2 regions of the Lysinibacillus sp. FW12 genome follow, and region 1 is predicted to be linked to the other one. Evidence: a T-box and tRNA genes for the amino acid it is inferred to sense, from the RefSeq annotation. Region 1 holds a T-box; the other holds one or more tRNA genes.
The links. A T-box is a leader RNA that pairs with one kind of tRNA and senses whether it is charged. The one in region 1 lies ahead of alaS (alanine--tRNA ligase), so its partner is inferred to be a tRNA-Ala.

Region 2: it has a tRNA-Ala gene. The T-box ahead of alaS (alanine--tRNA ligase) is inferred to sense a tRNA for this amino acid. The anticodon was not compared.

The regions. Positions count from the first base shown of each region.
Region 1 covers NZ_CP139094.1:1,591,405-1,597,428, reverse strand. Annotated here, with positions in the region: gene SJW71_RS08155 (DUF1292 domain-containing protein) at 751-1,059, opposite strand; gene ruvX (Holliday junction resolvase RuvX) at 1,078-1,494, opposite strand; gene SJW71_RS08145 (IreB family regulatory phosphoprotein) at 1,497-1,763, opposite strand; gene alaS (alanine--tRNA ligase) at 1,852-4,512, opposite strand; T-box leader at 4,628-4,843, opposite strand; gene SJW71_RS08135 (magnesium transporter CorA family protein) at 4,912-5,877, opposite strand.
Region 2 covers NZ_CP139094.1:4,495,372-4,501,395, forward strand. Annotated here, with positions in the region: gene SJW71_RS23020 (CynX/NimT family MFS transporter) at 1-535, shown strand, start outside; gene SJW71_RS23025 (hypothetical protein) at 587-1,117, opposite strand; gene SJW71_RS23030 (nitric oxide synthase oxygenase) at 1,191-2,237, opposite strand; tRNA gene SJW71_RS23035 (tRNA-Glu) at 2,527-2,598, opposite strand; tRNA gene SJW71_RS23040 (tRNA-Asn) at 2,600-2,676, opposite strand; tRNA gene SJW71_RS23045 (tRNA-Ile) at 2,684-2,757, opposite strand; tRNA gene SJW71_RS23050 (tRNA-Gly) at 2,762-2,835, opposite strand; tRNA gene SJW71_RS23055 (tRNA-Phe) at 2,842-2,917, opposite strand; tRNA gene SJW71_RS23060 (tRNA-Ser) at 2,922-3,014, opposite strand; tRNA gene SJW71_RS23065 (tRNA-Ala) at 3,028-3,103, opposite strand; tRNA gene SJW71_RS23070 (tRNA-Pro) at 3,118-3,194, opposite strand; tRNA gene SJW71_RS23075 (tRNA-Arg) at 3,209-3,285, opposite strand; tRNA gene SJW71_RS23080 (tRNA-Lys) at 3,303-3,375, opposite strand; tRNA gene SJW71_RS23085 (tRNA-Gln) at 3,390-3,464, opposite strand; tRNA gene SJW71_RS23090 (tRNA-His) at 3,474-3,549, opposite strand; tRNA gene SJW71_RS23095 (tRNA-Trp) at 3,597-3,670, opposite strand; tRNA gene SJW71_RS23100 (tRNA-Tyr) at 3,675-3,758, opposite strand; tRNA gene SJW71_RS23105 (tRNA-Thr) at 3,766-3,841, opposite strand; tRNA gene SJW71_RS23110 (tRNA-Asp) at 3,850-3,925, opposite strand; tRNA gene SJW71_RS23115 (tRNA-Val) at 3,929-4,004, opposite strand; rRNA gene rrf (5S ribosomal RNA) at 4,016-4,131, opposite strand; rRNA gene SJW71_RS23125 (23S ribosomal RNA) at 4,196-6,024, opposite strand, start outside.

The DNA of each region.
Region 1 (6,024 bases):
TTTTAAATGCTTTCATCCTATATCTAGGTAGGATTGGGGATTACCTTTTGAGCAGTTTCACTCTGCTTGCGAGCGGGGCCTGCCTATGTTTGAGCGCTTTCTACTCACTTCCGAGCGGCTACCACCTGTTTATGAGCGCTTACCCTTCACTTCCGAGCGGCTTCAGCCTGTTTATGAGCACTTACCCTTCACTTCCGAGAGGCTTCAGCCTGTTTATGAGCGCTTTCTACTCACTTGCGAGCGGCTACAACTAGTTTATGAGCGCTTACCCTTCACTTCCGAGCGGCTACAACTAGTTTATGAGCGCTTACCCTTCACTTCCGAGCGGCTTCAGCCTGTTTATGAGCACTTACCCTTCACTTCCGAGCGGCTACAACTAGTTTATGAGCGCTTTCTACTCACTTGCGAGCGGCTCCTACCTGTTTATGAGCACTTTCTCCTCACTTGCGAGCGGCTACAACTAGTTTATGAGCGCTTACCATTCACTTCCGAGCGGCTACCACCTGTTTATGACCGCTTTCTACTCATTTGCGAGCGAGTCCTGCCAATACATGAGCGCTTATCCTCTATTCTTAAGCGAACCCTGCCAGTTTATAAGCAATCTCATTTATCATTAACAACCTTTCTACTCTCTAAACACAATCGGATTCACATATTTAAGGTTTTCCGCACCCCTATAAAATAGACCCCAATAAAAAAGGAACAAGGACTGCAAGTTGCGATCCTTGTTCCAAGCTTTAAGTAAGAAGATTAGTCTTCGTATTCATCCTCTAAAGCGTTTAAAACGTCCTCTACCATATCCCACTCTGCTTCAGTTTCAATTGGTGTTAATTCACCATCTTCACCATTTTCAGAAGGTACGAATGAAGATACGAAAATTTCAACTGAACCATCTTCATCTTCTTCTGCGCCTACCATTGAGTAAAATACGTATGATTTCCCAAACTCTGGAGATTCATGAACGTGAATCACTTCACAAAGCTGCTCATTTCCGTTCTCGTCAATCACTGTAATGTGTTGAACGTGTAATTCTTCTTCATGGTTATGCTCTTGTGCCATGTATTGTCACCTCATCAATTAATTTTTGCTATCTAAGTAGCCTTGTAAAATCATCACTGCTGCCATTTTATCAATGACCTGCTTACGCTTTTTGCGACTCACGTCCGCCTCGATTAACATACGTTCAGCAGCCATCGTTGTTAGACGTTCATCCCATAATTTGACCGGTAGTGAGAAATGTTCTTCTAATAGCTTTTTATAGTTCTCAGAAGCCTCTCCACGCGGTCCAACCGTATTATTCATGTTTTTCGGAAAACCTACAACAAATTCTGTTATAGTGTATTCCTTTACTAGCTCGGCGATACGTTCAATGCCGAACTCACCATTCGCTTCATCAATTTTTACGGTTTCAATACCTTGGGCGGTCCAACCGAGTGCATCACTTACAGCAACGCCTACGGTTTTTGACCCAACGTCTAATCCCATAATTCTCATTTCTAGTCCTCGTTATTCTTTTTGATATAAAATTTAACAAGCTCTTCTAGAATTTCGTCACGCTCAAGCTTGCGAATTAAATTACGAGCATCCTGATGGCGAGGAATATACGCCGGATCACCAGAAAGTAAGTAACCAACAATCTGATTGATAGGATTATATCCCTTTTCCTCTAATGAAGAATGTACTTTCAACATTACCTGCTTGACTTCCTGTTCCATTGATTCTTCTGGAAAATTAAATTTCATCGTTTGATCAAATGAACTCATGACCAGCACCTCGCTTTCAGAAATAAGGAGATGTGCAAACAAGCTCATCTCCAATTTCTCTTTATTATAACATGTTTTGGTGAATTAATTAAATGGATTTAACATAATCATACACAGAAAGTAGTGCTTCATCAAGTTTTGAAGCATCTTTTGCACCTGCCATCGCCATATCTGGACGACCGCCACCTTTACCACCACATGCTTCTGCGACCATTTTCACAATATTCCCCGCATGGTAATTGCCACCAACTAATTCTTTGGAAACACCTGCACATAGCATTACTTTTTCGCCATCAACAGCCCCTAGTACGATAACTGCTTTTGGCATTTTCGCTTTCAGGTCATCCATCATTTGACGCAGTTGATTGTTATCCTTCGCTTCTACTTTTGTAGATAGAACCGTCACATCTCCAATTGTCTGTGCTGCATCAACAATAGCTCCTGCTTGAGCATTAGCGATTTTTTGCGATAAAGCTTCATTTTCACGTTGTAATTCTTTATAGTCAGCTTGTAATGCCTGAACTTTCGTTACGATATCTTTAGGGTTTGCTTTTAATAATGCAGCTGCTTCATTTAATAGAGCCTCTTCTTCTTTAACCGCTTCATAAGCAACTTTACCTGTAACAGCTTCAATACGGCGAGTCCCTGCACCAATACCACCTTCTGAAACAATTTTGAAGAAGCCGATTTCAGAAGAACGTTTTACATGAATACCACCACATAGCTCAATAGAATAATCTCCGATTGAAACTACACGAACAACATCACCATATTTTTCACCGAACAATGCCATTGCACCCATTGCTTTCGCTTCATCTATAGCTTTTTCTTCAATAATGACCTCTATATCATCCCACACTTTTTCATTTACAATACGTTCGATTTGTTGTAACTCTTCTTTTGTAACTTGACCAAAGTGTGAGAAGTCAAAACGTAAACGGTCAGGACCTACATAAGAACCAGCTTGGTTAACATGGTCGCCTAACACATCTTTTAATGCACGTTGCATAATATGTGTTGCTGTATGGTTTTTAATAATTAAATTACGGTCATCACGATTTACTACTGCTTGCACTGCATCTTCTACATGCATTTCACCAGATTCAACTACTACAGTATGAAGCGGTTGCCCATTTGGTGCTTTTTGAACATCTTTAACTACAGCAGTAAAGCTATCATTTGAAATTGTACCGCTGTCGGCAATTTGACCGCCCATTTCAGCATAGAAAGGTGTTTTTGCTAAAATGACTAATGCTTCTTGACCTTCTGAAGCTACTTTGGAAACTTGGCCATTGACGATCATTGCAGCAATTTCAGTATTAGCTGTTAACGTATCATAGCCAACAAATTCACTTGCAACTGTTAAGTTTGCTAATACCTCATTTTGTACTTGCATGGAATCAACATCTTGACGTGCTGCACGAGCGCGCTCACGTTGCTCTTCCATCGCCGCCTCGAAGCCATCATGATCTACTTTCATGCCTACTTCCTCTGCGTATTCCTCTGTTAATTCGATAGGGAAGCCATAAGTATCATATAAACGGAAAGCATCTGCACCTGGAATATAATCATGGCCTGCTGCTTTTTGTGATTCAACTACTTCATTAAAGATAGCAAGACCTCCATCTAATGTTTCATGGAAACGAAGTTCTTCATTTTTAATAACGCGTTGAATAAATTCACATTTTTCCGTTACCTCTGGATAGAAGTCTTCCATAATTTTACCCACAGTTGGCACTAATTCAAACATAAATGGTTTTTCAATACCAATTTGTTTTGCATAACGAACAGCACGACGTAATAAGCGACGAAGTACATAGCCACGGCCTTCGTTTGAAGGAAGTGCTCCATCACCAATTGCGAATGCTACTGTACGAATATGGTCTGCAATCACTTTAAATGGTGTATTAATATCTTCCTCTGAGCCGAAAATTTCATTTAAGTCTACTTCGGACGGACGTTTATATTGACGGTTAGCAAATTCCTCGATTTTTTCAATAATTGGCATAAATAAATCTGTATCAAAGTTCGTTGGTACATTTTGAACAACGGATACAATACGCTCTAAGCCCATACCTGTATCAATATTTTGTTTTGGTAGTGGCGTGTAAGTGCCATCAGGATTATGGTTAAATTGAGAAAACACAAGGTTCCAAATTTCAAGATAACGTTCATTCTCCCCACCTGGGTACATCTCAGGGTCATTTTCATCTGAGCCGTATTCTACGCCACGATCATAAAAAATCTCTGAGTTCGGACCAGATGGACCTTCTCCGATATCCCAGAAGTTCCCTTCTAAACGAATTAAACGTTCTTCTGGAATACCAATTTCTTGATGCCACACATCATAAGCTTCTTGATCTTCAGGGTGAATTGTAATCGATAATAATTCTGGATCAAAGCCCATCCACTTCTTATCTGTTAAAAACTCCCATGCATAATGAATAGCCTCTTTTTTGAAGTAGTCACCAATAGAGAAGTTTCCAAGCATTTCAAAGAACGTATGGTGACGAGCCGTTTTCCCAACATTCTCAATATCATTTGTACGTATTGATTTTTGTGCGTTTGTAATACGTGGATTATCAGGAATGACACGACCATCAAAATACGGTTTAAGTGTCGCAACACCAGAGTTAATCCAAAGTAATGATGGATCATTTATTGGCACAAGAGGTGCTGATGGCTCATGATGATGCCCCTTTTCTTTAAAAAATTCCAAATACATTCGGCGAATATCTACTGCTTTCATTGGATAAATTCCTCCTATTTTTTATATTGTAAAATCACGATATGAATCCTGCAATCTACATGAATTACACCTTTAAGGTTCTACCGAAGAAAATAAAAAAAGCCCTCATCCCCAAAAAAGGGACGAGGACTTGTCATTTGTCTCGCGGTACCACCCTAGTTGTAAGTAAACGCTCTTACTTACCTCTTTAGCACTTGTAACGTCAGTGAACGGCAGGGATTAGCTGCACTCTGGAGTAGCTTTCGGCATTTGCTGTTGTGAGGATTTTTTCAGCCTAGAAATCCCTTTCTTTTCACACACAAATACGTACTGTCTCCATCATCGTTTTTACTTTTTCTATCGAAAATTATAAAAAAAAATTATTGTGCTGTCAATTAGTACTAGTATAACAAACGATAGCTATGCAATCATTTTTTTGAAATAGACCCACATGCCCCATGTAAATAACACTAAGAAGGCACTGATCGTAATTGTTGTAATCGGCGAGTCTTGATAAGGTAAAGGTACATTCATACCAAAAAAGCTAGTAATCACAGAAAGTGGTAACATAATTGTCGAGATCACCGTTAATAAGTTTAGTTTTTCAATAGATTTCCCACTAATAATTGAAAAATACGTATCTAGCGTACTGTTGACTAAATCACGATAGGTCTCCGTAGAATCAACAAGACGTTCTAAATGGTCATTTAAATCTTTATAGAATGGAATATTATCTTCTTGAATGTCAAATTTCCATTGACCATTCATAGTTGAAAAAATTCTTCTTTGCGGCATAATAGCTTGGCGAATTAAAATAATGTTCCGCTTCAGCGCAAGAAATTCCTCGGTAACGACTTTTGGTTGATAATCATAAATTTCTTCTTCCAGTTCATCAATGCGTGCTCGGATGCGCTCTAATACCGGAAAATACTCATCTGTAATTCCATCAATAATCGTATGCAGTAAAAAATCAGTGCCTTTTTCCATATACGTTGAACTATTGAAGCAAACCTTTTCCATATGACCAAGCCATTGTAATTTCTGTTTATGAACAGTGACTACATAATTTGGCCCCATAAAAATATTTAACTCAACAGTTGTAATTTCATTGTTACTTTTTTCATTGTAGATAGGCGCATGGAAAACAAAAAATTTATAATCACCATAGTTATCCATTTTAGGACGTGATCCTTCATGTAAGCAATCTTCCACTGCTAGTGGATGAAAGCCAAAGACATCTGCTATATTATTTAATTCATTATATTGATAAGCATATAAATCCACCCATAATAAATCTCCGTTAGGAATAGGAAGTTGTATATCAAGCATATTGAAATCATGTTGCACTGTCTTACTATTGCTTTCATAATAGTGAATTTTAATCATTATACTTCACCTCGTGTTTTGTTATGAGAAAGTAACAAAAGGTAATCAAACTTACCTTTTGTCTGCGTCGGTGATCAGAAATTGACGACTTTTTAATTGTTGCTGTTTACCTAAATAGTACTTATTCGGCTCAGGACTACTATCCAT
Region 2 (6,024 bases), 1.7 Mb from region 1:
AGGCGCAATGGGTTTACAGTCTTTATTATTCTACACGACTGCTGCTTGGATTCCTGAAATCTATATTGCCCAAGGATTAGCTCCTGACAAGGCTGGCTGGATGTTTTCTATCATGCAATTCTCTCAAGTTCCAATGGCATTAGCTGTGCCTATTATTGCTAGTAAAATGACTTCACAGCGACCTCTTGTACTGATGTTTACGTCGTTCTATTTAGTAGGATTTGTTGGTGTTGTAATGGAATGGACAAGTCTTGGAGTACTTTGGATGTTCCTTCTAGGATTAGCAGGTGGTTCTTCATTCGCATTAGCCATGATGTTTTTCACCCTTCGCACTCGTACGGCTTTTGAAGCAGCAGATTTATCAGGCTTTGCACAATCTTTAGGGTATTTATTTGCCGCAATTGGTCCTATTCTTTTTGGCTACTTGCACGATTTATTCGGTGGCTGGGATATTGCTGGCTGGCTTTTTGTAGTTGTGGCAATGGTACTTTTCTTCTGCTCAATGAGAGCTTCTAAAGATGAATATGTCCATTAAATTGGAGCAGATGGGAAATGGCATATGTTTCTCATCTGCTTTTTTATCAACCTATTTATTCAGCTGCTCTAATAACCTTAGCAGTTCCGCAAGACGGTCTGCTGCTTCGTTATTGTGCACTGTAATAGCCGTTAAACTAGGGATAGCCTCTTGTAAGAGTAGATAGCTGAAATAATAATAGCTTAAAAATGCTGTCTGTTCATAGCCCGTCGGCGTTTCTCTTTCCCACTCTTGATCGTCATCCTCTTCATTTTCTGTCCATAAGTAGTTTCTATCTAGCAGCTTCTGCATGGGTTGAACAGTTTGTGTTGGCTCTAAATAATCCACAGTAATCGCCTGAGCAACGGCTAAATAAAGTTCAATTTCTTGTAAGGAGACATCCTCCTTATCTTGACTACCCAGCTTTTTTAAAAGGATTAACAAAACCCATGGTGTCACCTGCCAAAGTGTACCTTGATGTTCAATTAACTCAGCTAGTTGTCGGTAATTTTCCTCTTCAATCAGCTGCGGAATGGCTGCGCCTCTTCCATAAGGTGTGGTCAATTGTTGCCACGGGATATCTGGAATTTGCTGCTCCAACATAGTGGATCACCCTCTTCTTAAAATACAATTAATTGATAAATTTACTGATAGGAAATTGAAGAGTCTTCTATTGTTAATAGCATGGTTTTTGATAAAAATAATTTGGTGTATGATAGACATTTACATAGGGCTTATGGAAAATATGCGTTGTTGCAGGTGAAAGCGGTGGAATTAACCATGTCCAGTTGCCTGTAACTTCCCGTTCAGCCGATAGCTCTGCTTCCTCAAACAATTTAAACTGCTGAGCCGCTGTATGATGATCGACAATGCTTACCCCATCTTCTTTAAAGGAATGGAGAACTGCTATATTAAGCTCCACTAATGCACGATCACGCCAAAGAGAAGCTTGTTTGGTTGTATCAAGATTAAAAATCTCAGCAATAGCTGGTAGCATATTATAGCGGTCATGATCAGCTAAATTACGTGCTCCAATTTCTGTCCCCATATACCAACCATTAAAAGGAGCAGCTTGGTAATCAATGCCTGCCATTCGAAAACGCATACTCGAGATAATGGGTACAGCATACCATTTCATCTCTAATTTTTCTATTTCAGCTTCCTCTGGATGGCGGATTGGCACCTCTAAAATATATTCTGCTGGAATTGTAAACAGCCTTGGAGCTCGCCCATCTACTTGTATAACAAGTGGTAACACATCAAAAGCTGTTCTCTCACTTTTCCAGCCTAGCGTTTCACATACTTGTGTAAACGCAACAGAATGAGAATCACCTATAACACCTAATTCCGTTTCATAGCCCGCATAACGGATAAGTTGGTGATTCCAAATCCGTACTCGATCTGAGGCAAACACGGTTATTGTAGGGCGGATTTTCCCACTATTTGTTGCATAATCGATATGCTCTAGTAATTTTCGAAAAATATCCTCTTCGTCTAAAAGATCTCGTGCGTCTACTACATGCAATGACTGCCAAAACAAGCGTCCAATACATTTGTTACTATTACGCCATGCGACACGTGCTCCAAAAACTAGTTCCTCTGTTGTGGGGTAATATTCACCTTCACTCTTAATCTCTTGCAATCTATTCTCTAACCAAAGATCTGATTTATTTTGTTCTTTCTGATATTGACTTAAGAATTGCTCTATCTCCTGTATACTCATATCGATTCCTCCACTTACCCTCATATTAGAGCAACGATACGGCAAGCACCATGAAAATAGCTGTTGAAAAAACATACATATTGCATATATGAAATAGTTTGTTCAAATTTATTAGTGGGTGAAACATGTGATTGATAAATGGAACAGGACCTTGAAATGAGCTAAAGCATTTATACTGTCCTATGTTCACCATAAAAAAGCTACAGAACCTTTTAATGGTTTTATAGTCTTGGTTGAACATCTACATATAGAAAAAAGCATGTAACACACATCTGTGCTACATGCTTGATGACCCGTACGGGATTCGAACCCGTGTTACCGCCGTGAAAGGGCGGTGTCTTAACCACTTGACCAACGGGCCGTGGCTCCGAAGGCAGGACTCGAACCTGCGACAACCTGATTAACAGTCAGGTGCTACTACCAACTGAGCTACTTCGGAATAATGATGGGCCTAAATGGACTCGAACCATCGACCTCACGCTTATCAGGCGTGCGCTCTAACCAGCTGAGCTATAGGCCCATTTTGGAGCGGGTGATGAGAATCGAACTCACGACATCAGCTTGGAAGGCTGAGGTTTTACCATTAAACTACACCCGCAAATAATGGTGGGTCAGGACGGAATCGAACCGCCGACACTTAGAGCTTCAATCTAATGCTCTACCAACTGAGCTACTGACCCGAAATGGAGGAGGTAGAGGGATTCGAACCCCCGCGCGGTGTTACCCGCCTGTCGGTTTTCAAGACCGATCCCTTCAGCCAGACTTGGGTATACCTCCAAAAATATTGAAATGGTGGAGCCTAGCGGGATCGAACCGCTGACCTCCTGCGTGCAAGGCAGGCGCTCTCCCAGCTGAGCTAAGGCCCCATTTAAATAAAAGATGGTCGGAATGACAGGATTCGAACCTACGACCCCTTGGTCCCAAACCAAGTGCTCTACCAAGCTGAGCTACATTCCGTAAAATACATTTATTGGCGCGCCCGACAGGAGTCGAACCCATAACCTTCTGATCCGTAGTCAGACGCTCTATCCAATTGAGCTACGGGCGCTTAGTAAATAAAAATGATGAGCCATGAAGGACTCGAACCTTCGACCCTCTGATTAAAAGTCAGATGCTCTACCAACTGAGCTAATGGCTCGTTAAAGAAAAAAATGGCTGGGGTACTAGGATTCGAACCTAGGCATGACGGAATCAAAATCCGTTGCCTTACCGCTTGGCTATACCCCAATGTTGAAATGGGGCGACTGATGGGAATCGAACCCACGAATGTCGGAACCACAATCCGATGCGTTAACCACTTCGCCACAATCGCCACTATATAAATCATAACAGCTGTATATGAACGAGTACCTCAATACCTGGCAGGGGCAGTAGGAATCGAACCCACACCAAAGGTTTTGGAGACCTCTATTCTACCGTTGAACTATGCCCCTAAAATGGTGGAGGGGGACGGATTCGAACCGCCGAACCCTAAGGAGCGGATTTACAGTCCGCCGCGTTTAGCCACTTCGCTACCCCTCCAAGGGAATGGTGCCGGCGATAGGAGTCGAACCCACGACCTACTGATTACAAGTCAGTTGCTCTACCAACTGAGCTACACCGGCAAAAATAATGGCGGTCCCGACCGGGATCGAACCGGCGATCTCCTGCGTGACAGGCAGGCATGTTAACCGCTACACCACGGGACCATATGGTGGAGGATGACGGGCTCGAACCGCCGACCCCCTGCTTGTAAGGCAGGTGCTCTCCCAGCTGAGCTAATCCTCCACAAAAAATAAGCGAAGCGACGTCCTACTCTCACAGGGGGAAGCCCCCAACTACCATCGGCGCTAAAGAGCTTAACTTCCGTGTTCGGTATGGGAACGGGTGTGGCCTCTTTGCCATCATCACTTCACTTATTCAGTTGAAAGGTTATTCTTTCAAAACTAGATAAACGTACATTGAATGCTTCAAACAATTTGGTTAAGTCCTCGATCGATTAGTATTCGTCAGCTCCATGTGTCACCACACTTCCACCTCGAACCTATCTACCTCATCGTCTTTGAGGGATCTTACTTACTTGCGTAATGGGAAATCTCATCTTGAGGGGGGCTTCATGCTTAGATGCTTTCAGCACTTATCCCGTCCACACATAGCTACCCAGCGATGCCTTTGGCAAGACAACTGGTACACCAGCGGTGTGTCCATCCCGGTCCTCTCGTACTAAGGACAGCTCCTCTCAAATTTCCTACGCCCACGACGGATAGGGACCGAACTGTCTCACGACGTTCTGAACCCAGCTCGCGTACCGCTTTAATGGGCGAACAGCCCAACCCTTGGGACCGACTACAGCCCCAGGATGCGATGAGCCGACATCGAGGTGCCAAACCTCCCCGTCGATGTGGACTCTTGGGGGAGATAAGCCTGTTATCCCCGGGGTAGCTTTTATCCGTTGAGCGATGGCCCTTCCATGCGGAACCACCGGATCACTAAGCCCGTCTTTCGACCCTGCTCGACTTGTAGGTCTCGCAGTCAAGCTCCCTTGTGCCTTTACACTCTACGAATGATTTCCAACCATTCTGAGGGAACCTTTGGGCGCCTCCGTTACCTTTTAGGAGGCGACCGCCCCAGTCAAACTGTCCGCCTGACACTGTCTCCTGCCCCGCTAAGGGGCATGGGTTAGAATTTCAATACAACCAGGGTAGTATCCCACCGACGCCTCCTTCGAAGCTGGCGCTCCGAGATCTCTGGCTCCTACCTATCCTGTACAAGTTGTACCAAAATTCAATATCAGGCTACAGTAAAGCTCCACGGGGTCTTTCCGTCCTGTCGCGGGTAACCTGCATCTTCACAGGTACTATAATTTCACCGAGTCTCTCGTTGAGACAGTGCCCAGATCGTTACGCCTTTCGTGCGGGTCGGAACTTACCCGACAAGGAATTTCGCTACCTTAGGACCGTTATAGTTACGGCCGCCGTTTACTGGGGCTTCAATTCGCAGCTTCGCTTGCGCTAACCACTCCTCTTAACCTTCCAGCACCGGGCAGGCGTCAGCCCCTATACGTCACCTTACGGTTTTGCAGAGACCTGTGTTTTTGCTAAACAGTCGCCTGGGCCTATTCACTGCGGCTCTCATGCGCTTGCACGCTCAAGAGCACCCCTTCTCCCGAAGTTACGGGGTCATTTTGCCGAGTTCCTTAACGAGAGTTCTCTCGCACACCTTAGGATTCTCTCCTCGACTACCTGTGTCGGTTTGCGGTACGGGCACCTCTCACCTCGATAGAGGCTTTTCTTGGCAGTGTGAAATCAGGAACTTCGTCCATACGGACTCGCCATCACAGCTCAACGTTACAGTGTGCGGATTTGCCTACACACACGCCTTACTGCTTGGACGCGCATAACCAACAGCGCGCTTACCCTATCCTACTGCGTCCCCCCATTTCTCAAACGGTGAGGAGGTGGTACAGGAATATCAACCTGTTGTCCATCGCCTACGCCTGTCGGCCTCGGCTTAGGTCCCGACTAACCCTGAGCGGACGAGCCTTCCTCAGGAAACCTTAGTCATACGGTGGACGGGATTCTCACCCGTCTTTCGCTACTCATACCGGCATTCTCACTTCTAAGCGCTCCACCAGTCCTTCCGGTCTGACTTCAACGCACTTAGAACGCTCTCCTACCACTGACATCGTAGATGTCAATCCACAGCTTCGGTGAATCGTTTAGCCCCGATACATTTTCGGCGCAGCGTCACTCGACCAGTGAGCTATTACGCACTCTTTAAATGATGGCTGCTTCTAAGCCAACATCCT